One region of the Kocuria sp. KD4 genome, then DNA from elsewhere that is predicted to be linked to it. Evidence: riboswitches for the same ligand, from Rfam matches in the RefSeq annotation. Region 1 holds a riboswitch; each other region holds the start of a gene.
The links. Region 1 has a riboswitch for S-adenosylmethionine ahead of HBK84_RS01425 (ABC transporter ATP-binding protein). Riboswitches for the same ligand answer to the same signal wherever they lie in the genome.

Region 1 (7,818 bases):
TCCCCGAACATGCGCTGCCAGGCATCGCCGGCCACGGCAGCAATCCCGGCAGTGACGGACGCGTCCGCGGGGGCGGTGGCCGTGCGGGTAGTGCCGGTGACGGGTCGCTCGGTCGAGGGCTGCGCGGCGGAATTCATCACTGAGCCATCCTAGAAGTTCCTTCGGGGCATAACAGTTCGCGGGGTCACACGCGGTCATGCCCGCAGATCGGGAAGAAGCCTGGGGGGTGGTCATCCGCAGTTGGCGGCGTGGGTTCCCCGGTCGTCTCCTTCGTGCGGATGTTCACCTCCCGATAAGTGACTCACGTGTGCCGTGCGGGCGCGTCCGCGCCGGCCGGGACCGCCACAGATGGATCAGCAGCGCGGCACCCCAGACCAGGAACAGTGGATCCCACAACCATGCGTGACCGATCATGGCTAGTCGCTCGTATCCGGTGGCGGGGCGGATGAGCCCGATGAGCACGGCATTGCTGATCACCGTGTTGGTCCCGCCGTAGACCACCAGGACCACGGCACCCACCCAACTTATGGCCCGCCAGAACCGTCGCCAGGGCACCCTGTCGTAGGCTTCCGCCACTGGGATGACGGCCGCCATGAGCTTGAAAAGCGAAACCATGCCCAGCCCCAGCCCGGCGGCCAGGGGTGCCTCGTAGGACAGCCGTACCGTCCACTGCCCCACGGTGTCCAGCAACCAGTGCCCGCCCAAAGCCCAGTAGAGGCTGAATCCGGCATGCACGACTCCGGCCGCACACGCCAACCAGACCCAGCCGCGACCGCCGTGGGATCGGGGCAACAAGCTCATGTGGTCAAGCTAAGCACGCCCTGCCAAGACCTCCGCGATCGCGTTTAGCGCTTCCTCGTTCTGCAGCGAGGAACGGTCGCCCAGCTGCTCGCCCTCGTAGAGCTGGGTCAGCAGGCGGCGCGTGATCTTCCCCGAACGGGTCTTGGGCAGATCCGGAACCACGATGACCTCGCGCGGTTTGGCGATGGGGCCGATCTCCCGGGCCACGTGTGCGCGCAGCTCCTCGCGGACCTCGTCCGCGGACAGCGATTGCGCATCCGCCGTGAGCACCACGCACGCCAAAATGGCGTGGCCCGTTACCGCGTCGCGGATCGGGGTGGCCCCGGCCTCCACTACGTGGGGGTGGGTCACCAGGGCGGATTCGATCTCGATCGTCGACAACCGGTGCCCGCTCACGTTGATCACGTCGTCCACCCGCCCCAGGATGTAGAGGTCGCCCTCGTCATCGGTGCGTGCGCCGTCGCCGGCCCGGAACCAACCGCGCTCGCCGTAGGCCGCCCAGTAGGAGGACAGGTAGCGCTGCGGATCGCCCCATACCGTGCGGGCCATGGACGGGCCGATCTTGTCGATCACGGCATAGCCCTGCAGGTTGGGGCCCACTTCCTCACCGGCCTCGTCCAGCACCCGCACAGATACGCCGGGGACCGCACGCGTAGCGCAACCCGGCTTGAGGGAGGTGTGTGCTGCGGCCTCGTCGAACGTGCCGGGAGGGGCGAACTGCGGATCGTGCGGGCGCGGGGATGCGACGCAGGAGCCCGTCTCGGACTGCCACCACGTGTCCACGAAGGGCACCTCGTCGCGGCCGACCTGGGCGCGCAACCAGCGCCACGCCTCCGGGTTGATGGACTCGCCCACGGAGCCGAGCAACCGGATCGAGGAGAGGTTGTAGACCGGGGGCAGCCCCTTGGGGAACGCGCCCATGAGCGAGCGGATCAGGGTGGGTGCCGTGTAGTAGTTGGTCACGCCGTAGCGCTCGATGATCTCGAAGTGGCGGCCGTAATCCGGGGTGTTGGGCGTGCCCTCGTAGATCACCTGGGATACGCCGTTGACCAGCGGGCCGTAGATCTCGTAGGTGTGCGCAGTGACCCACGCGAGGTCCGCGGTGCACCAGTGCACGGTGGAGTCCACCTTGGCGGGGTCGTTCACGGCGGACAGCTCCTCCGGGCGCAGCACCCCGGACGCGTCGGGCACGTCCGGGAGCAGGTCGAACAGCAGGGCGTGGGTGTATGCCGTCTGCACCATGTATCCGCCCATCGTGTGGACCAGGCCCTTGGGGCTCCCCGTGGTGCCGGACGTGTAGATGATGAACAGGGGCGTCTCCGCGTCGAACGCCTCGGGCTCGTGGACGTCCGAGACGCCCGCGGTGAGCTCGTGCCACCACACGTCACGCCCGGGGGTCCACGGCACGAGTTCCTCGTCCTTGGAATGCAGGCCCCGGGTGCCGCGCGGCAGATCGGTGCGCCCGGGCCGGGACGTGCGGCGCACCACGATCACGTGCTCGATGCTGTTCTCACCGCTGCAGGCCTCGTCGGCATTGGTCTTCACGGGGACGACGGCGCCGCGCCGGTTCTGCCCGTCCGTGGTCACCAGGACCTTGGCTCCGGTGTCCTCGACCCGGAACTTGAGGGCTTCTGCGGAGAACCCGCCGAACACGAGCGAGTGGATCGCCCCGATGCGCGCGCACGCGAGCGTGATGATCACGGTCTCCGGGATGACCGGGAGGTAGATGACCACGCGGTCGCCCTTCTCCACGCCCAGTTGGAGCAGGGCGTTGGCGGCCCTGGATACCTCACGCTGCAGGTCCGCGTAGGTATAGACCAGGCGGTCCCCGGGTTCACCCTCGAAGTACAGGGCCACGTGCTGACCACGCCCGGCTGCCACATGGCGGTCCACGCAGTTGTACGAGACGTTGAGTTTCCCGCCTTCGAACCACGCGATCTCGGGCACGGTGTAAGTGGGGTTGCCGTCGTGGTCCTCACCCGTGCGCTGCGGCTTCTCGAACCGGTGAGCCGTGTGCCATGGCTGCGCCCAGTCCAGCCGCCCGGCCTGCTCGACCCAGAACTGCACCCGGGCGTCGTCGGAGATCAACGCCGGGTTCGGTGTGGGGTGAGCGGGGTCTGAGTATGAGTGCGTGCCGGTCACGAGTCCTCCTGTGATGTCGATCCGAACGGTCGGTGTCTGCAACGGCCGGGCCCCCGGTGGAACGACCGGGCCGCGGTGGAACGGCGGGCGCCGGCGGGAACCGGGCGGGTTGTCACCTGGTTCCGGCCACGCTCCAGCGCCGCTGCGTCCACCGCTCGAAGATGCCGAGCAGGGCGTCCGTGAGCTTGCCCAGCACGGCCAGCAACACGATCGCGAGCAGCAACCGGTCCGTGCGGCCGTTGTTCTGCGAATCGGTGAGCAGGAATCCCAGGCCCATGGAGGAACCCAGCAGTTCCGCGGCCACCAGGAACAACCACGCCTGGGCCAGGGCCAGGCGCAGCCCGGAGATCACGGAGGGCAGCACCGCGGGCAACTGCACGGTGGTGAAGAGCTTGACCCCGCGCAGCCCGAAGGACCGTGCGGCTTCGATCAGGTGCCGGTCCACGTGGCGCAGCGCGGCGGACACCGTGGTGTACACCGGGAAGAAGGCGCCGATTGCCACCAGGGTCACCTTGGAGTTCTCCCCGATCCCGATCCACAGCAACAGCAGCGGCACCCACGCGAGGGACGGCACGGCGCGCAGCGCGCCGATCGTGGGCGAGCCGATGGCCCGCGCCCACGGGGAGAGCCCCAGCAACGCGCCGAGCAACAGCCCGAGCCCACTGCCGATCAGGAAGCCCACGATCACGCGCTGCGTGGAGATCCCCACGTGCAACCACAGGTCACCGCTGCGCAGCAGCTCCCATCCCGCGGCGAGCACCGCAGACGGGCGCGGCAACTGCACGGGGGAGAAGGTCCCGTTCGTGGAGAGGGCGTGCCACACGAGCACCAGCAGCACGGGCAGGACGATCCCGATCAGCCCCAGGGCCCAAGGATTGCGCAGCGCGCTGGGACGCGTGCGGGAATCCGCCGCGGCAGGGGTGTCTGATGGGGGTGCGACGTCGCCGGGTGCCACCGCGCCCGCCTCGTGGCGTCCGTTGTCGTCGGACAGTGTGGCCACCGCAGTGACGCCAGCTGCTTCGGAGGACGCGCCGTCCGAGGACCGCGGTGCGGCGGAGGAGGTGTCGTGAGTGCTCATGAGGACTGCTTCCCTTCGATCACCTGGGCCACGGCGGCCGCATCGGCGTGTTGTGCGTAGTGCTGCTCCACGATGTTCGCGAGCGCCTCGTCCACGTCCTGCTGCGAGGAGACGTCCCCGGATTCCACCAGGATGGGCCCGACCCTCTCGAGCACCGCGAGCTGTTCGGGGCCCGGAACGGGGTCGATGTCCAGGTGGGTGCGCTGCCAGACCCGCCGGGCGGTGTCGCGATCGATGCTCGCGCCTTCCGCGAGGGTCGCGATCCCCTCCTCCGGGTGCTGCAGCGCCCACTGCCGCGCGTAGGCGTACGTGTTCACCACGTCCTGCGCACCCGTGGGATTCAAATGCAGGAACACCTCCCGCGCGTTGAGGAACCCGTACGTGTTGAACTCCAACTGCCGGTGGAACAGCACGTCCCCCGCCTTCTCCGCGGCGGCCATCACGGGGTCCAGCCCGGACCATGCGGCCACCTGACCGGTGTCCAGCGCGGTGCGCCCGTCCGCGTGCTGCAGGTTCACCACGGTGACGTCCTGTGCGCTCATGCCCGCCGCGCCGAGGGACTGCAGGAGGAAGAAGTACGGATCCGTGCCCTTTGTCGCGGCCACGGACGTGCCCGCGAGGTCCGCCACGGTGCGCACGGGGGAGTCCGGGGTGCGCACGAGCGCGGACCACTCGGGCTGTGAGAACAGGTCGATCGTCCTGATCGGCGAGCGGTTGGCACGTGCGAGCAGTGCGGCGGAACCTGCCGTGGAGCCCACGTCCACGACCCCGGCGCGTAGCGACTCGTTGGCCTTGTTGGAACCGGCCGAGTACACCCACGTCACGGTCTGGCCGTGGGCCCCGGCGACCTTCTCGAGCCAGCCCTTGGCCTTGATGATCAGGGACAGCGGGTTGTAGGTCGCGTAGTCCAGGTAGATCTCGTGCGCGGAACCGCCGGCCACACCGCGGCCCGGACCTTCGCCCTCCATGACGCATCCGCTCAGGGGCAGCGCCAGCGCGGACAGGCCGAGTGCCTGCAGTGCGCGGCGTCGGGACAACTGCGCCATGCGCTCAGCGCTCCACGCCGAGCAGGGCCAACAGGTGGGCGCGCAGCGCGGTGATCTCACTGTCCTCGCGGGAGCGCGGGCGGGCCAGCTCGGGGGAGATGATCTCGGCGATGGTCGCGGGGCCCGTGGCCGTTTCCCGCGCGAGCACCACCACGTGATCGGAGAGCACCAGGGCTTCCTCGACGTCGTGGGTGACCATGAGCACGGTCGTGGGATCGGCGCGGTGCACGTCCAGCAGCAGATCCTGCATCCTGATCCGGGTCAGGGCGTCCAGGGCCCCGAAGGGCTCGTCCAACAGCAGGACCCGCGGGTTCCGTGCCAGGGCCCGGGCGAGGGATGCGCGCTGTGCCATGCCCCCGGAGATCTCCGAGGGACGGTGATTCGCGTGGTGGGACAGGCCGACGAGCTCCAACAGCTGCGCCACCCGCCGCTTCCCCTCCTGGGCGGGAGTCCCGTGGGGCAGACCCAGTGCCACGTTGCGCGCCACGCTGCGCCACGGCAGCAACCGCGGTTCCTGGAAGCCGACGGCGCAGCGCGGGTCGATCTCGCGCACCACCGAGTCATCGATCCGGACTTCGCCCTCGCTCGCCGTGCCGAGCCCAGCCACCGCGCGTAGCAGGGTGGACTTGCCGCACCCCGAGGGGCCCAGGACGGAGACGATCTCGCCCGGACGCACCGTGAAGGTCACGTCCCTCAGGACCTCGTGGACATGCGCTCCGTGGTGTGCGGGGAAGGACTTGCCGACCCGGTCGAAGGTGACCGCCGCGGCGTCGACAGCGGAGTGCGGGCGCGTGAGGACATGACTCAATTCATCAACTCCATCGTTCCTGGCATTAGCACCTTGCCCGCGTGGGGCCGGTTGCTGCGACGTCAACGAGCCAGGTCTCTCAGCCGCTCCGGATGGGAACCCCACCATTGAACGGGCCGGGCGCCCGCGGGTGCAAATCGTGTGACGCGCCGGGGCGCCGTCGTGACGGCCCGTGACCCGGGGCGTTTCCGCGGACCGGTGATCCCCGTTAGGATCGGTGCCACAACGATCACGAGTTCCGACGTTCAGCCCTGGCTTGTCGGACGGCAACCCTCTCCCGTAGCGGGGTGCCCCAGGTGAGGATCGGGCCGCATGGCACACCGCATGCGGCAAGTACGGCGCCACACAAGCGCGCTGGACCCGCAAGGTAGGCCGCCGTAGGTGGTGCACGGGGCGCGGGTCGTGTTCCTGCTGAGGGGCTGACCGAGATGAGCAAACGGATTTCCGTCAACGCGTTCGACATGACCTGCGTGGATCACCAGAGCTTCGGGTTGTGGCGCCACCCGCGGTCCCGGGCCACCGAGTACAACACCATCGAGTACTGGACGGAGCTGGCCAAGCTGCTGGAGCGGGGCAAGTTCGACGCCCTGTTCCTTGCGGACGTGGTGGGCATCTACGACATCTACAAGAACTCCGCGGCTCCGGCCGTGCGTGACGGGGCCCAGGTCCCGGTCAACGACCCGTTCATGCAGGTCTCGGCCATGGCCGCCGTGACCGAGCACCTGGGCTTCGGCGTGACGAGCGCGGTGACCTACGAGCAGCCCTACACCCTGGCCCGCAAGTACGCCACACTGGATCACCTCACCAAGGGCCGCGTGGGATTCAACGTGGTGACCTCCTACCTTCCGTCCGCTGCGGAGAACCAGGGCCTGCCGCGCCAGATTGAGCACGATACGCGTTACGAGATCGCGGAGGAGTTCCTGGACGTGTGCTACAAGCTTTGGGAGGGCTCGTGGGAGGAGGACGCTGTGGTTCAGAACCGTGAGACGGGTGTCTACGCGGATCCCACCAAGGTCCATCCCATCCGGCACAGCGGGGAGCACTTCACGGTTCCCGGAGCGGGGCTCACGGCACCGTCCCCGCAGCGCACACCGCTGATCTTCCAGGCCGGCGCGTCCTCGCGCGGGCAGGCGTTCGCGGGTAAGCACGCGGAAGCCGTGTTCATCGGCGGGTTGCGCCCGGACCTCACGCGTTTCGTGACCGACAAGATCCGCGCCCGGGCCCAGGCCGAGGGTCGCAGCCGTGACGACGTCAAGATCTACGCGATGCTCTCCGTGGTCGTCGCGGACACGGACGAGGAGGCCCAGGAGAAGTACCGCGACTACCTGCAGTACGTGGACCTGGAGGCATCCCAGGCGATCATCGGCGGGTGGTCCGGCGTGGACCTGTCCCAGTTCGACGAGGACGAGGCCCTGAACTACATCAAGACCGACTCCATCCAGTCCTTCCTGACCCCGTTCACGCTGCAGTCCAAGGACAAGCAGTGGACGCGCGAGGAGATCGCCAAGCACTGCGCCCTGGGTGGGATGGGTGCGGTCCTCGTGGGCTCCGCGCAGACCGTCGCGGATCAGCTCGAGACCTGGGTGGACGAGGGCGGCCTGGACGGCATCAACCTGGCGTACCACGTGAGTCCCGGTTCCTTCGAGGACTTCGTGGAGTACGTGGTCCCCGAGTTGCAGAAGCGCGGGCGTTACCGCACCGAGTACGAGGGCAACACCCTGCGAGAGTCCCTCTACGGCGAGGGCCAGCCGCGGGTCAAGGACACCCACCCCGCCGCGAAGTACCGCGGCGCGTTCGTGGGCGAGCCCTCCGTCGCGGACACGCCGTCCCGCGAGTTGGTGGGCTGACACCTCCCTCCGACGACGACGCCGCTCGCGCTCGGTCCCGCAGGTCCGGCAGGGCGGCGTCGTCGTCGGCTTCCCCGCCCGTTGCCAGGGCGGGAC
Region 2 (7,818 bases), 600 kb from region 1:
ACCCCACGCCCAGCATGGCGCCGGCCTGGGCCAGCCGCTCCGCGACGTCCGCGGGAGCACCCGCGAGCAGTGCGCCGGCCCGCAGCGGGGCCTCGAACGAATACGTGGCGGTCTTGAGCCGCTCCATGTCCAGGATGTCCTGCACCCCGGGGTGCTCGGCGCCGAAGCGATGCAGGGACAACAGCACGTCATCCAGCTCCCCGGCCGCGGAGGCGGTCACGGCGTCGAACACCACGTCCGCCACGGCGCGACACCGCGCGAGGTCCGATGCGCACGTGGTCGCGAGCCGCAGTGCCCCCGCCAACAACAGGTCCCCCGCGAGGATCGCCGCCGAGGCCCCCGCGTGTTCCGCTTCGTGCTCGGGTGCGCCGGCGCGGGCCGCGTCACGGCGGAACAGCTCTCCCACCGTGGGCATGCCCCGGCGCAGCCAGTCGCGGTCCACCACGTCGTCGTGGACCAGCAGGGCCGCGTGCAGCATCTCGAACGACGCCGCCAGGCGCACGCACTCGGGGTCCGGCACCTCTGTCTCCCGGTCGCCCGCCGTGTGGTTCCCGTCTCCGGCCGCATCGCGCACACCCGGCGTCTCCTCGGCATCCCCGGCGTCCGGCGCGACGAGCGGGTCAGGCGCGCTCGATCCATCCCCCGCGCCCCCGGCGAAGGAGGACCACGCGATCCAAGTCAGTCGCGGCCGGATGAGCTTGCCGCCCACCATGTGCTCGCGCACCCGCTCCCACAGCACCCCGAAACCCGGGCTCGTGGGAACTCGATTCGCGGGGGCCGCGAAGAACGCGTCCAGCTCTTCCCCCACGGCGGTGCGGAAACGGCACCAGGCGGCGTCGTCGACGGGGGCGACACTCGGGGAGGCCCCAGGATCGGTAACGGACGGGATCCCGGGAGCCGCTCGGTGGGATTCACGGGACCGGGCGGTGCGTACGCGTTCGGTCATGACCCACCCGCCCCGGGATCGTCCTGGGACGCCTGGTCCGCGCGCCCGCGCAAGTCTTCCAAGTACTCCTCCAGACGGGACTCGGTACCTCTCAGGAACCGGAGGACGGCCTCACGCCCGGGCTCATCCAAGACGTCGAGCTCGTCCTCGACCATCCCGATTACCGGCACGACGTGCTCCCGGGTTCGCTCCCTGGACGAGGTCACCGCGCGCACAGTCATCCGGCGTCGATCCCCCTCCACGGGCTCCCGGACCACGTGACCCGCGCGCACCAGTCGGTCCACCACCGCGGTCGCGGAGGCCGTCGTGATGTGCAGCGCGTGAGCCAGTTCCGTGGGCCCCATGGAATGGACTATGAGCATGGCCATGGCCGCGTAATCGGTTCCCTTGAGCCCCAAGATGCGGCGGATCTCGTACGCGATCTCCGCGTTGAGCACGACCACCCGGCGCAGCGCACGCGACTGCGGGCTCACCGGCCCGTACCACGTTGCACTGCTCTCCATCGCGTCCCTCGCGTTGTGGATAACTAGACAATCTAGTAAACATCATGCTGCACGTGCGGGGGACGTGTCCAACCATGTCACGCGGGTGGAAAACGTTGTCCGCACCTGCCTTGTAGCAGTCATCGGCCGAGAACGCCCTGTCCTCAGCGGGTGATGGACGCGCCCCGTAGTGTCACATCAGACTGCGCAGGGCCCGCAGGACCGCCCCGCCGTAACCACCGTCGAACCTGATCGCATGCACCAGCAGCGGCGGCAACTGGTACCACGGCACCCGGTCGTGCCAGCCGTCCGCGAGGGGGTAGACGTCGTCGTACGCCGCGAAGCATTCCCGCCCGAAACCGCCGAAGAGCTGCATCATGGCCAGGTCGTACTCGCGGTGTCCGTAGAACGAGGACGGATCGATGAGCCAGTTCGTCCCGTTGCGATCCACCACGCGGTTGCCTGCCCACAGGTCACCGTGTAGCAGGCTCGGGGGCTCGGGAGGGCCCGCGAGTTCGTCCGCTCGCGGCGCCAAGCGCGCCAGCAGGTCCGACGCCGCGGGGTCCAGGTGTCCCGCGTCGATCGCCGCGCGCAGCAACGGCTCGATGCGGCGGTGTAACAGGAAGTCGGCCCAGTCGTCCGTGGGCGTGAGATCCACCGGGAACGAGCCGATGCGTTCCGGCAGCTCCGCCGAGAGCCACCCGACGTGCGGGGCTCGCGCGCGGTGGATGGCCGCGAGACCGGCCCCCATGCTGCGTTCCGTGGCACGGTCCTGCCGTCCGGGACCCTCGTCGATCCACTCGAGCACCAGGGCCTCATCGCCCACGTGATGCACCCTGGGCACCCGCACCTCGGCGGGGGCGACGGCGCGCAGCGCCTCGAGTCCCGCCGCCTCCAACGCCAACACACCCGCCGGGGCACCCGGCATGGTCTTGGCGAACAGGGGCCCGTCCGGGGTCTCGAGCCAGTAGGCGCGGGCGGTGTCCCCGCCGCTCAGGGGACGGGCATCGCTCACGCGCAGGTCCGCGACAATCTCACCGGGAAGCTCATCGATGGTGGCCATGCGTCTTGTCTACACCATGCCGCACTGCGCACCACCCCGGACGACTCGGTGGCCACAGTGGAACGCGTGGTGGACGGGGACACCCTGGACGCCACGATCGCGGGGAAGTCCACGCGGGTGCGGCTGCTGAACATCAATACCCCGGAGGTCGCGCGGGACGGTCAGCCCGGCGAGTGCCTCGCGGACGAGGCCACGGCCAAGCTTGAGGACCTACTGCCCAAGGGATCCACGATCCACCTGGAATACGACGTGGAACGCACGGACCGCTACGGCCGCACCCTCGCCCGAGTGACCCGCGACGACGACGGGTTGAACGTCAACCAGGCACTCGTCAAGGCGGGCCTGGCAACGCCCATGACCGTGGGCGCCAACAGCACGTACCGGCGAGAGATGGACAGCGCGTACAACGTGGCCCAGGCCATGCAGGTCGGTTTCTTCGACCCGAAGCAGGACTGCGCGCCGCCGGGGGAATCCGCATCCCCCGACACCACAACTTCGAGCACCGCGAGCCCGAGCGCGACGCCGAGTCCCACCCCGTCCTCCACGTCCACTCCCACGCCGACGCTCGAGGCGCCTCCCGCGGTCGTGGAGGACGAGGTCGCCGTGGGCGATCCGGCACCCCAACCCAATCCCGCTCCGCAACCGAACTACAACTACAACCCCGCCCCCGCGCAGCCCGCGGCACCTCAGCTACCGGCCGCGCCCCGGGTACCTGCTGCCCCGCAGCTGCCGGCGGCACCCCACGTGCCCCCGGCTCCCGAGAGTGATGGCGGCTATCCCGGTTACACCGGCCCCCGGTGCTACGAACCGGGAGGAAAGGTCTGGCACCCGTGCTGAGTCGCTGATGACACGCCAAGGCGCGCCCACCCGGACGGTTGACCGGGTGGGCGTCCCTGCTTTTCGCCACGCTTTCGTCACGCGGGTGCACCGGCGAGCCGCCGGATGCACGGCGGCCCGGACTCAGGGTTCGTGACGACCGGGGTTGGCGGTCGCGCTGCGCAAGGGGGACGGCGTCGTCGTCGGAGCGGGTGCCTGCGAGGACGCGGACCCGCCCGCGGCCGGCGCCGCGGCTATCGAGCGCGAGACCCAGTTCTCGGGTCCCAACTCGGGCATCTTCATGTCCTGCACGTCGTGGGGCAGGATGACCACGGCAGGGCCCAGGTGCCCCCGTGCGGTCCATTCAGCCCGCTTGGGAAGACGAGCGCGGCGGGAGGCCGGCGGTTCCGTCATCGTTCGTGGGCCTCGTCACGAGGCTGTGCTACGCTCGCTCGTAACAAAGGATCATGAGTCCCGGTGCGAAGCTCTGGCTAACCGGGCGGCAACCCTCCAGCTGTAGTGGGGTGCCCCAGATGAGGATCCGGCCGCCGCGCAACCGCGTGGTCGGCAAGTACGGCGCTCGGAGCTCATCCTCCGGCGTCCTAACGCCGGAGGATTTTTTATATGCCCGCACCCCTCGCAGCGTCAGAACCCGCGCCCGTGACTGGCCCGCCCACGGGGACGTCCTGGCTGGTCCGGCGCCCGCGCCGCTCCACGCTTGTCTCGTTCGAAGTGTTCCCGCCGCGGCCCACCGCGGACCCGGACACTGTGTGGCGCAACATCGACGCCATGGCCCAGGCCGGGCCGGATTTCTTCTCGGTCACCCACGGTCACGCCGGCCATCACGGCGTCTCCCGCGAGGCGCTGCGCCACCTGCGCCGCACGACCAAGACCCCGGTCATGGCGCACTTCACGTGCGGTGGCACGGACCGCGCGGGTCTCGAGCGCGCCGTGGACCAGTTGCTGGACGACGGCGTTCGCGACCTCCTCGCGCTGCGCGGCGACCCGCCCCTGGGTACCGGGGAATGGCGGACCCCAGCGGGTGGCCTGGGCCGGGCCTCCCAACTGGTGGAGCTGATCCGGGACGTCGAACGACGTCGCTTCGGCACCGGGTTCCGCCCGGGTCAGCGACCGCTGTCCGTGTCGGTGGCGTGCTACCCGTCCCCCGCGCGAGGCCGCGACTTCGAGGCGGATCTCGCGTCCCTGTGGGACAAGCAGGAGGCCGGCGCGGACTACGCGATCACGCAGGTGCTCTACGAACCCGAGGACTACGCCACGTTCCTGGAACGCGCGCGCTCGGAGGGCATCCACATCCCCGTGGTCGCCGGGCTCATGCCGCTGAGCAACCCTCAAAGGTTGCAGCGCATGACCGAGATCACCGGGGTCCGGGTCCCGGAACGCCTCACCCGGTTCCTGCGCGCCGACACTCCCGAGGAACTGCGCCACCGAGGGGTCGCGGCCACCCTGTCCCTGATCGACGACCTCATGGATCTGGGCTGCGCCGGTTTCCACCTGTACACGTTCAACCGCCCCGAGGCGGCGCTGACCATCCTGGAGCACCTGCGGGTCCGGGATGCCGCACGCGAATACCGAGGCCGCAGCCCCGCGGCCTGACCTCCGCACCAGCCCCGGCCGACCCGTGAACCGATCGTGTTGGCTTCGACCGCCACATCCGGGCAGGCCGAAAACCGTTCGTAGCGGCACCACCCACGCTGACGTTCCCCTTACCCCGCCGCGCCGGAGCACACCCGTTGCCGCGGCTCATCACACCCCCTAACCGCCATACCCCACACCAGCTCCGAGGAGTTCCCATGAGCACCCAGCCCGTCCCGTTCCCCGCCGCCACGATCCTGGGCTACCCCCGCATCGGCCCCGACCGCGAGCTCAAGCGCGCACTCGAGTCCTATTGGAAGGACCCGCAACAGCACCCCGCCACCACCGTGCTGGACACCCTCGCCCGGTTGCGTGAGCGCACCGCCACGCGATTGTCCGAACTCGGCCTCACCACGGATCACGCGGTGCCGTCCGAGGGGTTCGCGGTGGACCACGTCCTGGACACGTCCCTGGCGCTAGGCGCGGTTCCCGCGCGGTTCATCGCGGACGGCTACGAGCCCGCCGCCCCGGACACGCCCCGCGGGATCGAGCTGATCACGGCGTTGTCCCGCGGCACCGATCGGTTGGAGCCGCTCGAGATGACCAAGTGGTTCGACACCAACTACCACTACTACGTACCCGAGATCGGCCCGGACACCCCGTTGCGTGCGAACCCCGAGAGCCTCGTGTCCCGCTACCGGACCACCCTCGGGACCACCGGGATCACCACCCGCCCGGTCCTCGTGGGCCCCGTGAGCCTGCTCTTGCTCTCACGCCCCGAGACCACCGATGCCGTCGCAAGTCACCCCCTGCAGCGCCTCGACGACGTCGTGGCCGAATACGCCGCGATCCTGCGAGCCCTGGCTGAGGCCGGCGTCGAATGGGTGCAACTCGACGAGCCGGCCCTCGCCGCGGACGGGTGGAGCGTGGAACGCACCGAACTCGTGGCCGCCCTCGAGAGCGCCTACACCCAACTCTCGAACGAGCAACAGCGCCCCGCGATCCTCGTGACCGTGGGCTACGGCGATGCCGGCGAGGACGCCCAGCTCGCCCTGGCCCACACGAACATCGACGCCCTGGCCATCGACCTCGACCGCGGGGACGTCCCCGGCAAGAAGGCACTCGAGGCATGGGGCGAACGCCCCGTCGTGGGCGGCGTCGTGGGCGGACGCACCGTGTGGCGCACCGACCTCGCGCGCGCCGTCGAGACCCTGGACCGGCTGCGCGCCGCGGCCCGCGGGCCGGTGGCCGTGGGCACCGCGACGCCGCTGCTGCACGTCCCGCACGACGTCGCCCGCGAGACCGCACTGGATCCGGACGTCACCAGCTGGGTCGCGTTCGCGGACCAGAAGGTGACCGAGGTGGTCGGGCTCGCGCGCGGCGTCGAGCACGGCTGGGATGCCATCCGGGACACCCTGGACGAGGACGCCACGATCCGCGCGGCCCGCGCCGAGCACCCGGCAACTCACAAGGCCGAGATCCGCGAGCGCACCGCCGCGGTGCAGGACGCGGACCGCCAGCGCGCGGACGCCGAACAGCGCCGCGCTGCCCAGCGCGAACGTCTGCGCTTGCCCGTGCTGCCCACCACGACCATCGGATCCTTCCCGCAGACGCCGCAGATCCGCAAGACCCGGGCGGACCACCGCGCGGGGCGGATCACGGAGGCCGAGTACACGGACGCGATCCGCGCGGAGATCGCCCACACGGTGCGCGTCCAGGAGGAACTGGGGCTCGACGTCCTGGTGCACGGCGAACCCGAGCGCAACGACATGGTGCAGTACTTCGCGGAGGGCCTGGACGGTTTCGTGACCACGCAGCACGGCTGGGTGCAGTCCTATGGATCGCGCTGCACGCGCCCGTCGATCCTGTTCGGGGACGTCTCGCGCCCCGCGCCGATCACGGTGGACTGGACCTCGTACGCGGCGTCCCTGACCGAGCGCCCCGTCAAGGGCATGTTGACCGGGCCGGTCACGATCCTCGCGTGGTCCTTCGTGCGCGACGACGCTCCGGCCGCCGAGGTCGCCGACCAGGTCGCACTCGCCCTGCGGGACGAGATCGCGGATCTCGAGCGCGCGGGAACGCCCGTGATCCAGGTGGACGAGCCCGCGCTGCGCGAGCTGCTGCCGCTGCGGGCGGCCGAGCGCCCGGCGTACCTCGAGTGGTCCGTGGGGGCGTTCCGCCTGGCCACGGGCGGGGCGGCCACGGACACCCAGATCCACACCCACCTGTGCTATTCGGAGTTCGAGACCGTCCTGGACGCGATCGACGCCCTGGACGCGGACGTCACCACGCTCGAGGCGTCCCGCTCCGGTTCGGGCATCGTGACCGGGCTCGCGGCATCCGACTTCCCTCGGGACGTGGGTCCCGGCGTGTGGGACATCCACTCGCCCCGGGTCCCCACGTTCGAGGAGCTCGCGGGGCGCATCCGCCACGCGGCGCACGAGATCGGCGCCGAGCGCGTGTGGGTTAACCCCGACTGCGGGTTGAAGACCCGCGGCTGGCCCGAGACCGAGGCCGCACTGGACCGGCTGGTCGCCGCGACGGTCACCGTGCGCGCGGAACTCTCCGCCGACGACGCCGCTCGGACGGCCGGCGCGCCCGCAGGTGCACCGGCGAACGTGGACCCGAACGACGCGACGACCGTGTCCGGGAGCGTCACTGTCGCCGCGTCGTCGACCCCTGCCGCGGATACTCCGGCGCAGCGCTGATTCACCCGTAGGAAACGTCCACCCGGTGGCCGCCGCCGCGCGGCCACCGGGTGGACCGAGGAAGGAAGAAGACCATGACCGCAGCCACCCCCGCTCCGCTGGGCACGCCCATCGTCCGGCCCATCCACCACAGTGCCGCGTACGCGTTCGAGACCCTGGCCGACGCCCGCGAGGTCTTCGCCCAGCGCGCGAGCGGTTTCACCTACGCCC
Region 3 (7,818 bases), 1.2 Mb from region 1:
GGTGCTTGGGGTCCACCCACACGCCCTGGATCTGGCACACGGACCCGTGCAGCGACCCGATGTCCGCCTTGAAGATCACGGTGCCGTGCTCGTCGGTGAGCACCGCGGTCCTGCGATCGCGCACGAGGGAGCGCACTCGCTGGCGGTAACCCTCCGCCCCGGTGGTGAAGGGGGAGTACCCCACTTCCTCGGTGAACATGGCCGCGGCCGCGGGCAGCACGCGAGGGAAGTCCTCGTCCTGCGCCCATCGCACATCGCGGGCGGGCCCCGTGAACAACTCGGGTGCGGGATCACGGTCCATCACGAGCAGCGGTTGCACGGGACGGACGTCGAAGGGTTCGGGCCACGTGTCCCGCAATCGTTCCCACAGTCCGAGCACGGGATCGGCGGGACCGAAGAACGAGGCGAAGCGGGGCCCGCCGCGGGCCAGGACGTCCGCGACGAGGTCCGTCCCGGTCTGGTCGAGCACCACGGGGACCACGTTGGTTCCCGCCCAGCACGCGCCCACGAGCTCGCCGGAGGAGTCCGCCACACCGATCACGGGCGGCTGCCGCCGACCGCGGGCGGCCCGGATCCGGGCCACGTGCGCCGCGACGAACACCCCGGACACCGCGTGCCGCGCCAGCAGGCGGTCCAGTGCCGACTGGTTCACGGCGGCGGGTGAGAGCACCCGCGGGGCGCGGCGCAGGCTCACCCGGCGGTCACGACCGGCGCGCCCTCGACCGGCTGGCCGTTCTCGTCCAATTCCATGCTCTCGGCCATCTCGTTGGCCTGGGCGAGCAGGGTCTCCACGATCTGGTCCTCGGGAACGGTCTTGATGACCTCACCGCGCACGAAGATCTGGCCCTTACCGTTGCCCGAGGCCACGCCCAGGTCCGCTTCGCGGGCTTCCCCCGGGCCGTTGACGACGCAGCCCATCACGGCCACGCGCAGCGGCACGGTCAGGTGGGCCAGGCCCTCGTTGACCTCCTCGGCGAGCTTGTAGACGTCCACCTGCGCGCGCCCGCACGAGGGGCACGAGACGATCTCGAGCTTGCGCGGGCGCAGCCCAAGCGACTGCAGGATCTGATTGCCCACCTTGACCTCTTCGACCGGAGGCGCGGACAGGGACACGCGGATGGTATCCCCGATGCCCTGACCGAGCAGGATGCCGAAGGCGGTCGCGGACTTGACCGTGCCCTGCAGGGCCGGGCCGGCCTCCGTGACACCCAGGTGCAGCGGCCAGTCCCCGCGCTCGGCGAGCAACTGGTAGGCGCGCACCATGGTCACGGGGTCGTTGTGCTTGACGGAGATCTTGAAGTCGTGGAAGTCGTGCTCCTCGAACAGCGAGGCCTCCCACACGGCGGACTCCACGAGCGCCTCCGGGGTGGCCTTGCCGTACTTCTGCAGCAGGCGCTTGTCCAGGGAGCCCGCGTTCACGCCGATCCGGATGGACACGCCCGCGGCCTCCGCCGCACGGGAGATGCCCTCGATCTGGTCGTCGAACTTGCGGATGTTGCCCGGGTTCACGCGCACACCGGCGCACCCGGCGTCGATCGCGGCGTAGACGTACTTGGGCTGGAAGTGGATGTCCGCGATCACCGGGATCGGGGACTTCATGGCGATGATGGGCAGGGCGTCGGCGTCGTCCTGGGACGGGCACGCCACGCGCACGATGTCGCAACCGGCGGCGTTGAGCTCGGCGATCTGCTGCAGCGTGGCGTTGATGTCCGTGGTGGGGGTCGTGGTCATCGACTGGACGCTGATCGGGTGCTCCGACCCCACACCCACCGAACCCACCTGGATCTGGCGGGTCTTGCGCCGGGGCGAGAGCACCGGTTGGGGCGCGGCGGGCATACCGAGATTGACCGAGGTCACGAATTGCCTCCCAAGGAAGTGGCGTCCGGGGCCCGTGACGCGCGCCCCGCGATGTTGCACTGTCCATTGTGCCCCACTCCTCCCACGTGCTACAGCCGCACGTGATGCGCCGAACACGACGCCGCCCCCGGAATGTTCCGGGGGCGGCGTCGCCATGGTACGGGGCGCGTGAGCGTCAGCGGCGCATGATCCTGCGCGCGAGCCAATTGCCGAAGAACTGCACGAGCTGGACCAGGATGATGATCACGATCACCGCGGCCCACGTGACCTGGTCGTTGAAGCGCTGATAGCCCAGGCGCAACGCGAAGTCACCCAGACCGCCGGCACCGATCGCACCGGCCATCGCGGACATGTCCGTGATGCCGATGACCAGGAACGTGTACCCCAGCACGAGCGGGCCGAGCGCCTCCGGCAGGATCACCGTGGTGATGATCTTCCAGCGTGAGACCCCCATGGACCGCGCGGCCTCGATCACCCCGGGATCCACCGTCATGAGGTTCTGCTCCACGATGCGGGCCACCGCGAACGTAGCGCCGATGGTCATGGTGAAGATCGCGGCGTTGGGGCCCAGGCGCGTGCCCACGACCGATTCCGTGACCTGACCCAGGGCGGCCAGCAGGATGATGAACGGGATGGGACGCACGAAGTTCACCAAAAGGTTCAGCGCGGTGAACAGTGGACCGTTCTCCAGGATGCTGCCCCGCCGGGTCACGTAGAGCCCCATACCCACGGCCAGGCCGATGAGCCCGGCCAGCACGAGGGTCACGGAGACCATATACAGCGTCTGCCCGGTTGCGTCCAGCAACTGCGGGCCCAGAGCAGACCACTCCATCACTCACTCACCTCCCGCACCGTGGTGACGGCGCGCAGACTCTCGACGGCGCGGTCCACGGACTCGTCCGAACCGGTCAGGGACAGCGTGAGCGTTCCGAAGGACTGTGACTGCAGGATGGAGATCCCCCCGAAGGCGATGTTGAAGCTGACACCGTCACGGGCGGCGTCCGAGAGCACGTCCCCGATCCGGTTCTGGTCGGTGACGTCCACCAGCACGAGCCGCCCGGGGTGTTCCCGGCGCAGCTTCTCGATCTCGTCCGCGCGCGGCACGGTGCGCATGACCGAGGAGACGAACTTGCGCGTGGTCTGCGCCCGCGGGTGGGCGAAGACCTCCGCGGTGGTCCCGGTCTCCACCACACGACCGCTGTCCATCACGGCCACGCGGTCCGCGGTGGCCCGCACCACGTCCATCTCGTGGGTGATCAACACGATGGTGATCCCCAGCTCACGGTTGACGCGCTTGAGCAGACCCAGGACCTCCTGGGTGGTCTCCGGGTCCAACGCCGAGGTGGACTCGTCTGCGAGCAGCAGTTCGGGATTGCTCGCGAGCGCGCGGGCGATCCCCACGCGCTGCTTCTGACCACCCGAGAGCTGCTCGGGGTAGTTCCCGGCGCGCTCGGTCAAGCCCACGAACTCCAACAGTTCCGCGACCCGCGCCTTGCGTTCCTCGGGCTTCCACCCGGCACGCTTGAGCGGGTAATCGATGTTGCCCGCCACGGTGCGTGACGTGAACAGGTTGAACTGCTGGAAGATCATCCCGATCTTGCGGCGGATGGGCGCCAGCTGGGATTCGCTGCGCCCGTCCACACGGTTACCGGCGACCTCGAGCGCCCCGGACGAAATGGGTTCCAGGCCGTTGATCAGCCGCACGAGGGTGGACTTGCCCGCCCCCGAGTAGCCGATCACCGCGAAGATCTCACCGCGGCGGATGTCCAGGTCCACGGAGTCCACCGCGGTCACGGTGCGCGGGCGGCGTTTGGACCCCGTGACGAAGACCTTGCTCACGTCCCGGAAACTGACCAGGGTGTCCGCCGTGGCGGACGGGCTCACTTGGTCTGCTCCTTGAGGTCCTGCGAGTAGCGGGCCAGCAAGTCCTTGAGCTCCTGCTGATCCACCTTGGTGGGCACCGCGGTGCCCTTGGTCTCGGTCTTCTCCGCGTCCTGGACCTTGTCGTCGTAGTAGAAGCTCGCGACCTTCTTCAGGGTCTCGTTGTCCGCGTTCGCCTCGGTCGCGGCGAAGAGGTTGTCGTACACCTTGGCGCTGTCCGCGGTGGGATCGTCCTGAGCCAGCGCGGACTTGGGATCGATGTTCGCGCGGTCCAGGAAGTCGTTGTTGACCACGGAGGCGGCCACGGAGTCCATGGACAGCACGGTCTGCTCGGCGGAGACCGGGCGGACCGTGACCTTGGACTTGGCGGTGTCGATGTCCTGCTCGGTGGGGGCGATCGTGTCCTTGGTGAACTCCACGAGACCCTGCTGGTGCAAGAGGTTCAGGGCGCGGGACAGGTTGATCGAGTCGTTCGGCACGGCGATCTCGTCACCCTGCTTGAAGTCACCCACGGATTTCACGCTCTTGGAGTACAGCCCCAGCGGGAAGATGGACGTGGAGCCCACGGGAGTGATGGTGTCCCCGGCGTTGTTGTTGTAATCGGCGAGGTACGCGATGTGCTGGAACCAGTTCATGTCGATGTCACCGCTCTTCAGAGCGGGGTTCGGCTGGCTGTAGTCACTGAAGTCCACGTACTCGACCGTGATGTCGTTGTCCGCGGCGACCTGCTTCAACGCTTCCTGCACAGGGGTCGAGCCCACGATCCCGACGGTGATCTTGCCGTCCGCGGCCGGGTCCGAGTTTTCGGAGCCGCCGCCGCACGCGGTGAGGGTGAGGCCCAGGGTGGTGGCCAACACGACGGGAATCAAACGCTTGGTTCGCATGATCATGCCTTTCCAGGGGTCTGTGACGGGGACTCGCGGGGCGAACAGTCCCCCCTGGATGAGGGCACAGGGACGGGTACGTGCTGATTTCCGGGGAACCGCACTTGCCGTGATCTGTTGCAACCGCGACCGGATGGTCATCTGGGGCACCCCGCTACGGGAGAGGGTTGCCGTCCGGCCAGCCAGAGCTACGCGCCGGATCTCGTCATCCACCCGGAATTCTAGCATGGCCCTGCCATGGGCCGACGACCGCCGGAAGGGCCCTATGCCATCCCGGCGATACGTTCGTCCGCGCGGGCCCGGGCCCACTCCTCCGCCCCCAGGACGTCCTCAAGGGTGGGCCGCGTGACGCCGTCGTGATCCTCCAGCACACGCTCGACCATGTCCACGATCTGCGTGAAGCCGAGCGCCCCGCGGTGGAACGCGTGCACGGCCTGCTCGTTGGCGGCGTTGAACACCGCGGGCCACGTCCCGCCGCGCGAACCCGCGTGCTTCATGAGCTCCACGGCGGGGAACACCTGCGAATCGAGCGGTTCGAACGTCCACTGTGCGGCCCGGGTCCAGTCGCACCCCGCGGCGGCACCGGTCACGCGGTGGGGCCAGCCGATTCCGAGCGCGATGGGCAGGCGCATGTCCGGCGGGGACGCCTGCGCCAGGGTGGATCCGTCCACGAACTCCACCATGGAGTGCACGACCGATTGCGGATGCACCGTGACGTCGATCCGGTCCAGGGGGACGTCGAACAGTAGGCTCGCCTCGAGCACCTCCAGTGCCTTGTTGACCATGGTCGCGGAGTTCGTGGTGACCATGACCCCCATGTCCCACGTGGGGTGCTGCAGGGCCTGTTCGGGTGTCACGCGCGTGAGCTGCTCGCGCGTCATGCCGCGGAACGGTCCGCCGGACGCCGTGAGCACGAGCCGGCGCACCTCGGAGGCCGTCCCGGAGCGCAGGGCCTGGGCGATCGCCGAGTGTTCGGAGTCCACGGGGATCAGCGCGTCCTCGAGGCCCGTGTCCGCCGCGGCGCGCAACACGAGCGGACCGCCCGCGATCAGGGACTCCTTGTTCGCGAGCGCCACCCGCCGACCCGCTCCCAGCGCCGCCAGGGTGGGTGCGAGCCCGATGCTCCCGGTGATTCCGTTCAACACGAGGTCCGAACCCTCCCACTGCGCGATCCGGGTTGCAGCGTCCGGCCCGTACAGGACCTCGGGTGCCGCCGACGACGCCGCGCGTGACCGGTCCGCGATCAGCTCACGCAACCGGGCGGCGTCGTCCGCCGTACCGCTCGTGCCCACCGCACGGACACCGAACGTCACGGCCTGCTGAGCGAGCAGCTCGAGGTGACCCGCGCCCGCGGCGAGCGCCACGACCTCGAAGGGCTCGTGGGTGGCATCCGAGACGGGCCGGCGCAGCCCCGCGGCCTCGGACACGACGTCGAGCGCCTGCGTCCCGATGGATCCCGTGGACCCCAGGATCACGAGGCGCCGGGGGGCCTGCCGGGTGGCGGAGTCAAGATCGGGGGTCATGCCGGTGGAGGAAGTCATGACCCCAGTATCGCGTGAGCGCCGCACCCCGCACGCACGACACCGAGCACACGACTCCGGACGCACGACACGGGAGATACGACAAGGGCGCCACCCGGAGGTGACGCCCTTGTGTGGAAGTCCCGTTCAGGACCCGCGGGTGATTCAGCGACGGCGGCCGACGACGGCGCCGTAGATGAGCAGCACGATGATCGCGCCGATCACGGACGTGATGATCGTGCCGATGCTGAAGCTGTTGATCCCGTCGCTCAGGCCGGGGATGAAGCTACCCAGCCAGCCGCCCAGGAAGGCCCCCACGATGCCGAGGATGATGGTGACGATGATCCCGCCACCCTGCTTGCCCGGAAGGATCAGCTTGGCGAGCGCGCCGGCGATCAGACCGAGGATGATCCAGCTAATGATGCCCATTTCTCCACCTCTGGTTCTCGTTGTGCGCGTTTGCGGTGTTCCGCAACCGCATGTGGTCAGCGAACTGGTTCACAGTGTAGTACCAGACACCAACGCTACACGGGCCGCCGCGTCCGGATGAAACCGGACACGGCGGCCGTGTCAAGGGGCGGTGAACCGGGTCAGTGCGAGACGGCCTTCTCCGCTCCCACTCCCGTGAGGGAACGCACTTCCATCTCGGACTGCTTGCGCGGGTCCTCCGGCCGGCGCTCGCTGAGCGAGCCCAGGAAACCGAGCAGGAAGGACGCCGGGATCGAGATGATGCCGGGGTTGGACAGCGGGTAGAACGCGAAGTCCACGGTGGGGATCATGGAGGTCTCCGATCCGGACATCACCGGGGAGAAGATAATGAGCACCACGGAGATGATCAGCCCGCCGTACATGGACAATACCGCGCCGCGCGTGGTGAAGCGCTTCCAGTAGAGCGAGTAGAGGATGGTGGGCAGGTTGGCGGAGGCCGCTACCGCGAAGGCGAGGGCCACGAGGAACGCCACGTTTTGACCCTGCGCGCCAATGCCGCCGGCGACCGAGATCAGGCCGATGACCACCACGGTGGTCTTGGCCACGCGCAGTTCCTGACGCGGGTCCGAGGTGCCCTTCTTGATCACGGACGTGTAGATGTCGTGTGCGAATGACGCGGAGGCCGTGATGGCCAGACCGGCGACCACGGCGAGGATCGTGGCGAACGCGACCGCCGCAATCAGACCCATGAGGATGGACCCGCCGAGTTCGTACGCGAGCAACGGAGCCGCCGAGTTCACACCACCAGGCGCGCCCTTGATCCGGTCCGCACCGATCAGCGCGGCCGCACCGAACCCGAGCACCAGGGTGAAGAGGTAGAACAGGCCGATCAGAGTGATCGCCCAAACCACGGACTTGCGGGCCTCCTTGGCGGTGGGCACCGTGTAGAAGCGCATGAGCACGTGCGGCAGGCCGGCGGCACCCAGGACGAGGGCCAGACCCAGCGAGATGAAGTCCAGCTTGGAGATCTCGCTCACGCCGTACTTCAGCCCGGGATCGAGCATCGCGGGGTTGTTGTTCGTCTCCACGGCCGCGCCGAGCATGGTCGAGAAATTGAACCCGAACAAGGCCAGGATCCACACGGTCATCACGGCCACGCCGGATACGAGCAGGCACGCCTTGATGATTTGCACCCATGTGGTGCCCTTCATGCCGCCCACGAGCACGTAGACGATCATGATGACGCC
Region 4 (7,818 bases), 1.2 Mb from region 1:
CCTGGAGATCACCGCGCAGATCACCACATCCACCATGGAGCAGACCTGGTGGGCGGTTTCTTTGCTCGTGCTCTCCGCGCTGCGCCACTCGATCGTGGAAGAGATGATCGTGGTGGCGTTCCTGTGCGAGCGCTTGCGATCCCTCGGATGGTCGTGGTGGCTCGTGGCGGTGGCCTCCGCGGTGGCGCGGGCCAGCTATCACCTGTACCAGGGGTTCGGACCCACGCTCGGGAACCTGGTCATGGGACTCGTGTTCGTGTGGCTCTACCGCCGCGGCGGTCGACTCATGCCGCTGCTGATCGCCCACGCCCTCCTGGACACCGTGGGCTTCCTGGCCCCGCAACTGCTCGCGGGCTGATGCCGGAGACCGGGCGGAGCGGCGTCGTCGGCCGCACCGAAGGGAACCAGATCAAATGGTGACGGTGCCGTCCGGGGTGTCGAACGAGACGGCCATGACCCCGGGGGTGCCATTGGGGGCGCACCAGGTGACGTCCAGCGAGCCCAGGACGTCCTCCACGGGACCGCCGAGCCACTCCGTGACGCGGTCGGGGGAGCCGGCGATCTCCATTCCGCTCAACCGGACGTCCGTGATCCGCGCCTGGGACGGGTGCATCTCGTCCTCGGAATCGAAGTGCACCATGAACGGCAACTGCGGGTCGGAGATCAAACCCTTCACGCCGATCTGATGCCATTCGAGCTGCCGACCGTCGGGGAACAACCGGCCACCGGGCACGGAGGGGCGGCCCAGCTTGGCCTCGAAGGGCGCGAGGTCGGGGACCTCTACGACCCAGCCGAGCCAGCCGCCGCCGGCGTCAGAACGGGCACGGACGGCCTGACCGAACGGCGCCTTCTCCGCGGCGGGGTGCTCGAGCACCGTGACGACCTCCACGTACTGGTGGTCGGTGAGCGGCAGGATCATGTTCCGAGTGCCGAAACGGGGGTGCACACCGCCCTTGACCGGTTCGATCCCCAACCGGTTCGCGATGCGTTCGGTGGTGGCCTCGAGGCCGTCGGGCTGAGCCGCGAAGGAAACGTGATCCAAGTTCATGACGCCATGGTGGCACCGGCCACACGGGCCACCAAATCGAGCGCGAGCCCGGCGAGTGTGTGACCTGCGCCGCCCGGTCCGGTGGGCAGGGCCGGCTCTCCGCACCTCCCGAGACCTGACATCGGGACGGCTGATCCGGGCGGGGACTGTGTTGGTCCAGGTCAACGAGACGCGCGTCTCAGAGGCTGGAGTCCGCAGCATCAGCCGGGGAGTCTCCGACCGAGCCCTCGCTATGTGACCTGAGACCGATATCGATCCCGATCACTACGAGGTGGTTCCCGTGTCCGCAAATGCCGTCGGTTTCGCACTCCTGATCCTCGGAGTCGCCCTGCTCCTGGGGAAGTTCGTGCGCGTCAAGGTGGGTTGGGTCCAGAGCCTGTTCCGCAGCGACGAGTACTACTCCGCTGGCACCATGACCAGCTGCCCGTCCTCCGTGGAACCGTTCTCCCTGCACATGTCCATCGCGGCCGTGGCTGGCGGCGTTCACCATCCTGGCGGTGGTCGGCATCGCGTTCAACGTGGCCATTTTCTTGTGGTTGGCACCCCACATCATCGGTCGCTACTGGCTCGCGCGCGGTATCGGTGACTACCACCCGTCCATGGGGGTGACCGCCACCGGGCTGATCCTCATGCGCGTGGTGGACCCGGAGGCCAAGACCCGGTGTTCGAGGCGTTCGGTTACAAGCAGCTGGTGTTCGAACCGTTCTTCGGGGGCGGGTTGGTCACGGTGCTGGCCATCCCCGTCATCTACCTGACCGGCGTGAGGCCGTTGTTCTTCGTGATGCTCGCGGTGTTCGTGATCGCGGTGCTCATGGGTCTGTTCTACGTCCATCCACGTGAGATGAAGGACCGGGAACTGCACACCCGGGAGATGGAACAGCAGGAACGAGCGGCCACTGACCCCGAGCCCGCTCGCAGCGTCCCCGGCTTGACTCCCGCCCCGCCGGGTTCGGACAATGAGGTAATAGGTCACGAGAGTCAGCGCGAAGCCCCAGCTAGCTGACCGGCAACCCTCCCTTCCGCGGTGGGGTGCCCTGGGTGAGGACCTGGCCGTGGCGTCGACCGACGTCGTGCGGCAAGCGCGGGTCATTGGTGCCCGGTCACAGCACGGGCACCGTGCGGATCGCCACCGGACCCCTGATCCCTCCGAGAAGGAGTACGGCCATGAGCACCGCACCCACCCCCGACAATCCCCAGGGCTGGTCGTTCGAAACCCGACAGATCCACGCGGGCCAGAACCCCGACCCTGTGACCGGGTCGCGAGCCCTGCCGATCCACCAGACCACGTCCTTCGTGTTCCCGGACGCCCGCACGGCGGCGGCCCGGTTCGCGCTCGAGGAGATGGGGCCCATCTACTCGCGCCTGACCAACCCCACCACGGAGGTCGTGGAGAACCGGGTCGCATCCCTCGAGGGCGGCGTGGGGGCCCTGATGGTCTCCTCCGGGCAGGCCGCGGCCACGCTCGCGATCCTTAACCTGGGCGGCGCCGGGACCCACGTGGTGGCCAGCCCGTCCCTGTACGGCGGGTCGTACAACCTGCTCAAGCACACGCTGCCGCGCATGGGCGTGGAGACCACGTTCGTCTCGGACCCGGACAATCCCGCGCAGTGGCGGGACGCGGTGCGCGAGAACACCGTGGCGTTCTTCGGTGAATCCATCCCGAACCCCCGCAACGACGTGTTCGACATCGAGACGATCGCCGGGATCGCCCACGAGGCGGGTGTCCCGCTCATCGTGGACAACACGATCGCCACGCCCTACCTGGTGCGGCCCATCGAGTGGGGCGCGGACATCGTGCTGCACTCGGCCACCAAGTTCCTGGGCGGCCACGGCACGGCGATCGGCGGGTTCATCGTGGACACCGGAGCGTTCGACTACTCGCGGGACCCCGAGCGCTTCCCCGGTTTCAACCAACCGGACGAGACGTACAACGGACTCGTCTACGCCCGCGATCTCGGTGCGGACGGTGCCTTCGGCGTCAACCTCTCGTACATCCTCAAAGCGCGCGTGCAGTTGCTGCGCGATCTGGGGACCTCGATCTCTCCGTTCAACGCGTTCTTGATCGAGCAGGGCATCGAGACGCTGTCGTTGCGCATGGAACGTCACGTGGCCAACGCGCAGAAGGTCGCCGAGTGGCTCGAGGCCCGCCCCGAGGTGCGCTCGGTGTCCTACGCCGGTCTCGAGTCCTCGCGCTGGCACGACCGCGCCCTGAAGTACGCGCCCAACGGCGCCGGGTCGGTGCTCGGCTTCGTGCTCGACGGCGGTCGGGACGCCGGTGTCGCGTTCGTGGACGCCCTGAGCCTGCACTCCAACGTGGCGAACATCGGTGACGTGCGCTCGCTCGTGATTCACCCCGCCTCCACGACGCACGCCCAGCTCAAGGACGAGGAGCAGCTCGCGGCCGGCGTGGAACCGGGATTCGTGCGGCTGTCCGTGGGTGTCGAGGGCATCGACGACATCCTCGCGGACCTCGAGTCCGGATTCGCCGCGGTGGGTGCGCGCGGCGACGCTGCCGGCGACGCGGCGTCGTCGGCGGAGGACACGGGGAACTGACCATGACGGTCGTGGGCAACGGGCCGCGCACGCGGCGCGACGGCGTCGTACGGCGGGCCGAACTCGGCGAGCTCGTGCTCGAGTCCCGGTTCCGGCTGCCGGACGTGCACCTCGCGTACGAGACGTGGGGCGAGCTCGCGGCGGACGGTTCCAACGCGGTGCTGATCGAGCACGCGCTCACGGGTGACACGCACGTGGCGCGCGGTGGTGCGGGGCATGAGGACGCCGCGAGCGCTCCCGAGGGCGCGGCCGCCGCGGCGGACGGTTGGTGGGACGGACTCGTGGGCCCGGGTGCCGCGATCGACACGGACCGCTACTTCGTGGTGTGCGCCAACATCCTGGGTGGGTGCTACGGCAGCACGGGACCCGCGAGCCCCGCACCGGACGGCGTCCCGTGGGGCTCGCGTTTCCCGCGCGTGACCGTGCGGGACTCGGTGACCGCGGAGGCCCTGCTCGCTCGGGCGCTCGGAGTCTCCCGGTGGCGGCTCGTGATCGGCGGGTCCATGGGCGGAGCGCGCGCCCTCGAGTGGGCCGTGTCCCACCCGGATCGGGTGGCCGCGTGCGCCGTGATCGCGGCCAACGCGCGCGTGGGTGCCGAGCAGCTCGCGTGGGGACAGGCACAGTCGCTCGCGATCCGCCAGGACCCGAACTTCCGGGGCGGCGACTACTACGCGGGCGAGTACCCGGAGGCGGGTCTGGGGCTCGCGCGGCGGATCGCGCACATCACCTATCGCAGCGCGCACGAGCTGGAAACGCGCTTCGGCCGCGAACCCCAACCCCGTGAGGACCCCGAGGCCACCCACGTCGCGGACCGCGGTCGGTACCAGGTGGAGAGCTACCTGGACCACCAGGCGTCCAAACTCGCGGGCCGCTTCGACGCGAACTCGTACCTGAGTGTCAACGAGACCTTGATGTCGCACGACGTCGCTCGGGGCCGCGGCGAGCTACGGGACGTCCTCGCCCGCACGCGGTGCGAGTGGCTCGTGGCCGCGGTGGACTCCGATCGGTTGTTCTTCCCCTCGGAATCCGCCGAACTCGTGGCTGCGCTGCCGGGGGAGCAGGAGCTGCACACGATCACGTCCCCGAGCGGGCACGACGGGTTCCTGATCGAAACTCCGCAGGTGGGCATGTTGCTGCGGGAGACCGTGCTGCGGGACTGAGCAGGGAGCCCTGACGGGTCGGCTTCAGCGGTGAGACCCGGTGGGAACGGGTCGGCTTCAGTGGGCGCGGCCCTGACTGGCGGGACTGGGTGACCCGGCCCCGGGCCGGCTCAGGCCTCCCGGTCCTCGACAGGGATGCCCTCGCCCGCACCGGGGATCGTGGTGCGCCCGAACGAAGGGCGCTTGGCGGTGATGTTGTCCCCCGAGCTGCGACGCCGGATCCGGCGGCCGACCCACGGGACCAGGTACTTCCCGGCCCACACGAGGTCCTCTCGACGCGCCTCGCGCCACGTGCGCGCGGGGCGGTCCCCGAGTTCACCGGGAACCAGGTCGTGCTCGACCCCCAGGGAGTCCAGGACCTCGCACGCGATGAGCTGGTGGCCCAGGGGCGAGAAGTGCAACCGGTCCGGTGCCCACATGGCAGGTTCCCCCAGTTGCTGCAGTCCCCAGAGGTCCACCATCACGGCGTCGTGCCGGGCGGCCACCACGCGCACGTTCTCGTTGAAGATCGCCACGCGCCCGCGGATGCCGCGCAGCACGGGGGTGTTGCCGATGTCCGGGCCGTCGAACATCGTGACCGTGGCACCCGTGGCGGCGAGTTTCTCGATCACGGCGTCGAGCCGCACCGCGATGTCGTCCGGATCCGCACCGGGTCGCAGCATGTCGTTGCCGCCCGCGCTGATGGTCACGAGGTCCGGGCGCAGTTCGATGGCCGGTTCCAGCTGTTCGTCCACGATGCCCTGGAAGAGCCGACCGCGGATCGCGAGGTTGGCGTACGCGAAGTCGTCGGTGTGGCGCGCGAGCTCCTCGGCCACGCGATCGGCCCAACCGCGCACACCGCCGGGGACGGCGTCGTCGGGATCGCCGACGCCCTCCGTGAAAGAATCGCCGATCGAGACCATGCGGTGCCAAGGGTGCTTCGGGTCGGAGGGGGCTCGGGAGTGCGTGCTCTTATCCATACCCGGTTTCTAACACACCCGCCTGAACGACTCAGGCCCGCGGGCAGTGCCGGGTGGGCATGTCAGGATGGAACCATGCAGCAAGCTCCCCACGTGATCTGGAACAACGAACCGCAGGACCGCGCCGGAACACCCTTGGTGGTCATGTTCCACGGCTACGGTTCGTACGAGGAAGACCTCATGGCCCTGAGCTTCGCGCTACCGCAGGGCTACACGTACGCGTCCGTGCGCGCACCGCAGCGCGCGGGTATGGGTTTCCAATGGTTCCCGTTGGCCGCAGATCTCGCGTTCACCACGGACGCCGTGGTCGCCGCGGCCGAGGCCGTGATCGAGTGGTTGCGCGAAGAGTCCCAGCAGCACACGCACGTCTTCCTACTGGGGTTCTCCCAGGGCATGGCCATGGCCACGACCGTGGCGCGTCACGTCCCCGAGCTCGTGGACGCCGTCGTGGGGATGTCCGGGTTCGTGATCCCCGTGGCGCCCGACGACGCCCAGGCGGGGTTCTTCCGGGACGATCGACTGCGCGCCGAGCCGCTGCGCATGTTCTGGGGCCGGGACCCGGAGGACCCCGTGATCACCTCGGTGCTCGTAGACGGCACCGCCGAGTGGGCCAACGACCACACCGAGCTGACCAAAATCCAGTACCGGGGCATCGGTCACGGGGTCTGCCCGGAGGAACTCGCGCACATTAAGGAGTATCTCCAGGCCGCCGTGGACGCGACCTCGTAGGGCGTCAGCCCGTCACGATGCGCACGGGCGGCAGCTCCGCCCCGACCACCGCGATCACGTCTCCGGCGTGCAGTTGCGCGCCGCGGCGCAGTTCCACCGCGCCGTTGACCGTGACCTGCCCCTCGGACACCAAGTGCTTGGCGTGTTGGCCGTCCTCCGCGAGGTTCGCGAGCTTGAGCGCTTGGCCCAATCGGATCATCTCGTCACGGATCGGGAGTTCTTCGTAGTCGTCGTGATGCATGGGTCCATCCTCGCAGGCTCGGGAGTAGTCTTCATCGGTGACCTCTTCCACCCCCGTCCGCCGTCCCGCTCCCACTCCACACGCGCCCGCCCGGAGCCCGCTCGTCCTGCTCACGGGGGTCGTGCTGAGTATCCTGGCGGGCTCGTGCCTGGCCGTCCAGTCGCGGTTCAACGGCGCGCTGGGCCGCGCCATGGGGGACCCGTACCTCGCCGCGCTCGTGAGCTTCGGGATCGGGTTCGCAGTGTTGCTCGTGGGCTCCGTCCTACTGCCTGCGGGCCGGCGCGGCGCGGCGCGGTTGCCGGGCGTGCTGCGCACGCGGCGGATCCGCTGGTGGTACTTCCTGGCCGGGGTCTTCGGCGCGTACCTCGTGATCGCGCAGACGCTCACGACGGCGCTGCTGGGCGTGTCCGTGTTCATCCTGGGTCTCGTGGTGGGCCAGTCCCTGGGCGGGATGCTCGTGGACCGGTGGGGGATCGGCCCCGGCGGGATGCAACCGCTGAGCCGCTACAGGGTGCTCGGTACCGTCCTGATCCTGGCCGCCGTGGCCGTGGCCATGGTGCCGCGGTTCTCGGCGGGTTCCCTGCACATGTCCACCCCGGCGCTCGTGGGCGCGGTGGCGTTGCCGATTCTGGCGGGTGTGCTCAACACGGTGCAGACGGCGTGGAACGCTCACATTGCCGCGGCCACAGGGACGCCCCTCACATCCACGCTCACGAACTTCGCGGCCGGGACCGTGGCACTCGTGGTCGTGGCCGGTGTGGCCCGCTGGCTCACGCGCCCCGGCCCCGTGCAGTGGCCCCACGAGTGGTGGCTCTACACGGGCGGGATCCTGGGCATCGTGTTCGTGGCCGCCGGGGCGGTGCTGGCCCGGCACGTGGGTGTGCTGCAGACCAGCCTGGGGCTCGTGACGGGCATGCTGCTTGGGGCGCTCGTGCTCGACGTCGCCGTGCCCACCGCGGCCACCGTGGTCACCCCCGTCACGGTCGCGGGCACGCTGGCCACCCTCGTGGGCCTCGTGGTCGTCACACTCCCGTGGGGTTCACGCCGCCTTTCCTGAGGCGCGATTCTGCGTGGTGTGGTCGGGAATCCGTCGCCCCACGATTGATTGCACGTGTAATGGTTTGTCGT

Region 2: it holds a riboswitch for S-adenosylmethionine, as region 1 does, so the genes downstream of both, HBK84_RS11280 (methylenetetrahydrofolate reductase) here and HBK84_RS01425 (ABC transporter ATP-binding protein) in region 1, are expected to answer to the same signal.
Region 3: it holds a riboswitch for S-adenosylmethionine, as region 1 does, so the genes downstream of both, HBK84_RS08605 (MetQ/NlpA family ABC transporter substrate-binding protein) here and HBK84_RS01425 (ABC transporter ATP-binding protein) in region 1, are expected to answer to the same signal.
Region 4: it holds a riboswitch for S-adenosylmethionine, as region 1 does, so the genes downstream of both, HBK84_RS08860 (bifunctional o-acetylhomoserine/o-acetylserine sulfhydrylase) here and HBK84_RS01425 (ABC transporter ATP-binding protein) in region 1, are expected to answer to the same signal.

Annotation. Positions count from the first base shown of each region.
Region 1 is NZ_CP050449.1:313,332-321,149, forward strand. It holds gene HBK84_RS01400 (succinate dehydrogenase cytochrome b subunit) at 1-137, opposite strand, end outside; gene HBK84_RS01405 (DUF3995 domain-containing protein) at 283-801, opposite strand; gene HBK84_RS01410 (AMP-binding protein) at 811-2,943, opposite strand; gene HBK84_RS01415 (ABC transporter permease) at 3,056-4,021, opposite strand; gene HBK84_RS01420 (aliphatic sulfonate ABC transporter substrate-binding protein) at 4,018-5,067, opposite strand; gene HBK84_RS01425 (ABC transporter ATP-binding protein) at 5,072-5,875, opposite strand; SAM riboswitch class I at 5,883-5,974, opposite strand; SAM riboswitch class IV at 6,103-6,217, shown strand; gene HBK84_RS01430 (LLM class flavin-dependent oxidoreductase) at 6,295-7,722, shown strand.
Region 2 is NZ_CP050449.1:2,518,623-2,526,440, forward strand. It holds gene HBK84_RS11255 (polyprenyl synthetase family protein) at 1-946, opposite strand, end outside; gene HBK84_RS11260 (MarR family winged helix-turn-helix transcriptional regulator) at 943-1,449, opposite strand; gene HBK84_RS11265 (fructosamine kinase family protein) at 1,622-2,491, opposite strand; gene HBK84_RS12710 (thermonuclease family protein) at 2,540-3,328, shown strand; gene HBK84_RS11275 (hypothetical protein) at 3,452-3,604, opposite strand; SAM riboswitch class IV at 3,771-3,887, shown strand; gene HBK84_RS11280 (methylenetetrahydrofolate reductase) at 3,932-4,921, shown strand; gene metE (5-methyltetrahydropteroyltriglutamate--homocysteine S-methyltransferase) at 5,119-7,608, shown strand; gene HBK84_RS11290 (aminotransferase class I/II-fold pyridoxal phosphate-dependent enzyme) at 7,683-7,818, shown strand, end outside.
Region 3 is NZ_CP050449.1:1,912,120-1,919,937, forward strand. It holds gene HBK84_RS08585 (GNAT family N-acetyltransferase) at 1-694, opposite strand, end outside; gene ispG (flavodoxin-dependent (E)-4-hydroxy-3-methylbut-2-enyl-diphosphate synthase) at 691-1,857, opposite strand; gene HBK84_RS08595 (methionine ABC transporter permease) at 2,033-2,689, opposite strand; gene HBK84_RS08600 (methionine ABC transporter ATP-binding protein) at 2,689-3,741, opposite strand; gene HBK84_RS08605 (MetQ/NlpA family ABC transporter substrate-binding protein) at 3,738-4,622, opposite strand; SAM riboswitch class IV at 4,718-4,832, opposite strand; gene dxr (1-deoxy-D-xylulose-5-phosphate reductoisomerase) at 4,886-6,145, opposite strand; gene HBK84_RS08615 (GlsB/YeaQ/YmgE family stress response membrane protein) at 6,308-6,571, opposite strand; gene HBK84_RS08620 (cation acetate symporter) at 6,733-7,818, opposite strand, start outside.
Region 4 is NZ_CP050449.1:1,962,304-1,970,121, reverse strand. It holds gene HBK84_RS08875 (CPBP family intramembrane glutamic endopeptidase) at 1-358, shown strand, start outside; gene HBK84_RS08870 (VOC family protein) at 410-1,048, opposite strand; gene HBK84_RS12675 (hypothetical protein) at 1,710-2,051, shown strand; SAM riboswitch class IV at 2,016-2,136, shown strand; gene HBK84_RS08860 (bifunctional o-acetylhomoserine/o-acetylserine sulfhydrylase) at 2,213-3,601, shown strand; gene HBK84_RS08855 (homoserine O-acetyltransferase) at 3,604-4,761, shown strand; gene HBK84_RS08850 (SGNH/GDSL hydrolase family protein) at 4,872-5,720, opposite strand; gene HBK84_RS08845 (alpha/beta hydrolase) at 5,796-6,449, shown strand; gene HBK84_RS08840 (RNA-binding S4 domain-containing protein) at 6,454-6,690, opposite strand; gene HBK84_RS08835 (DMT family transporter) at 6,728-7,747, shown strand.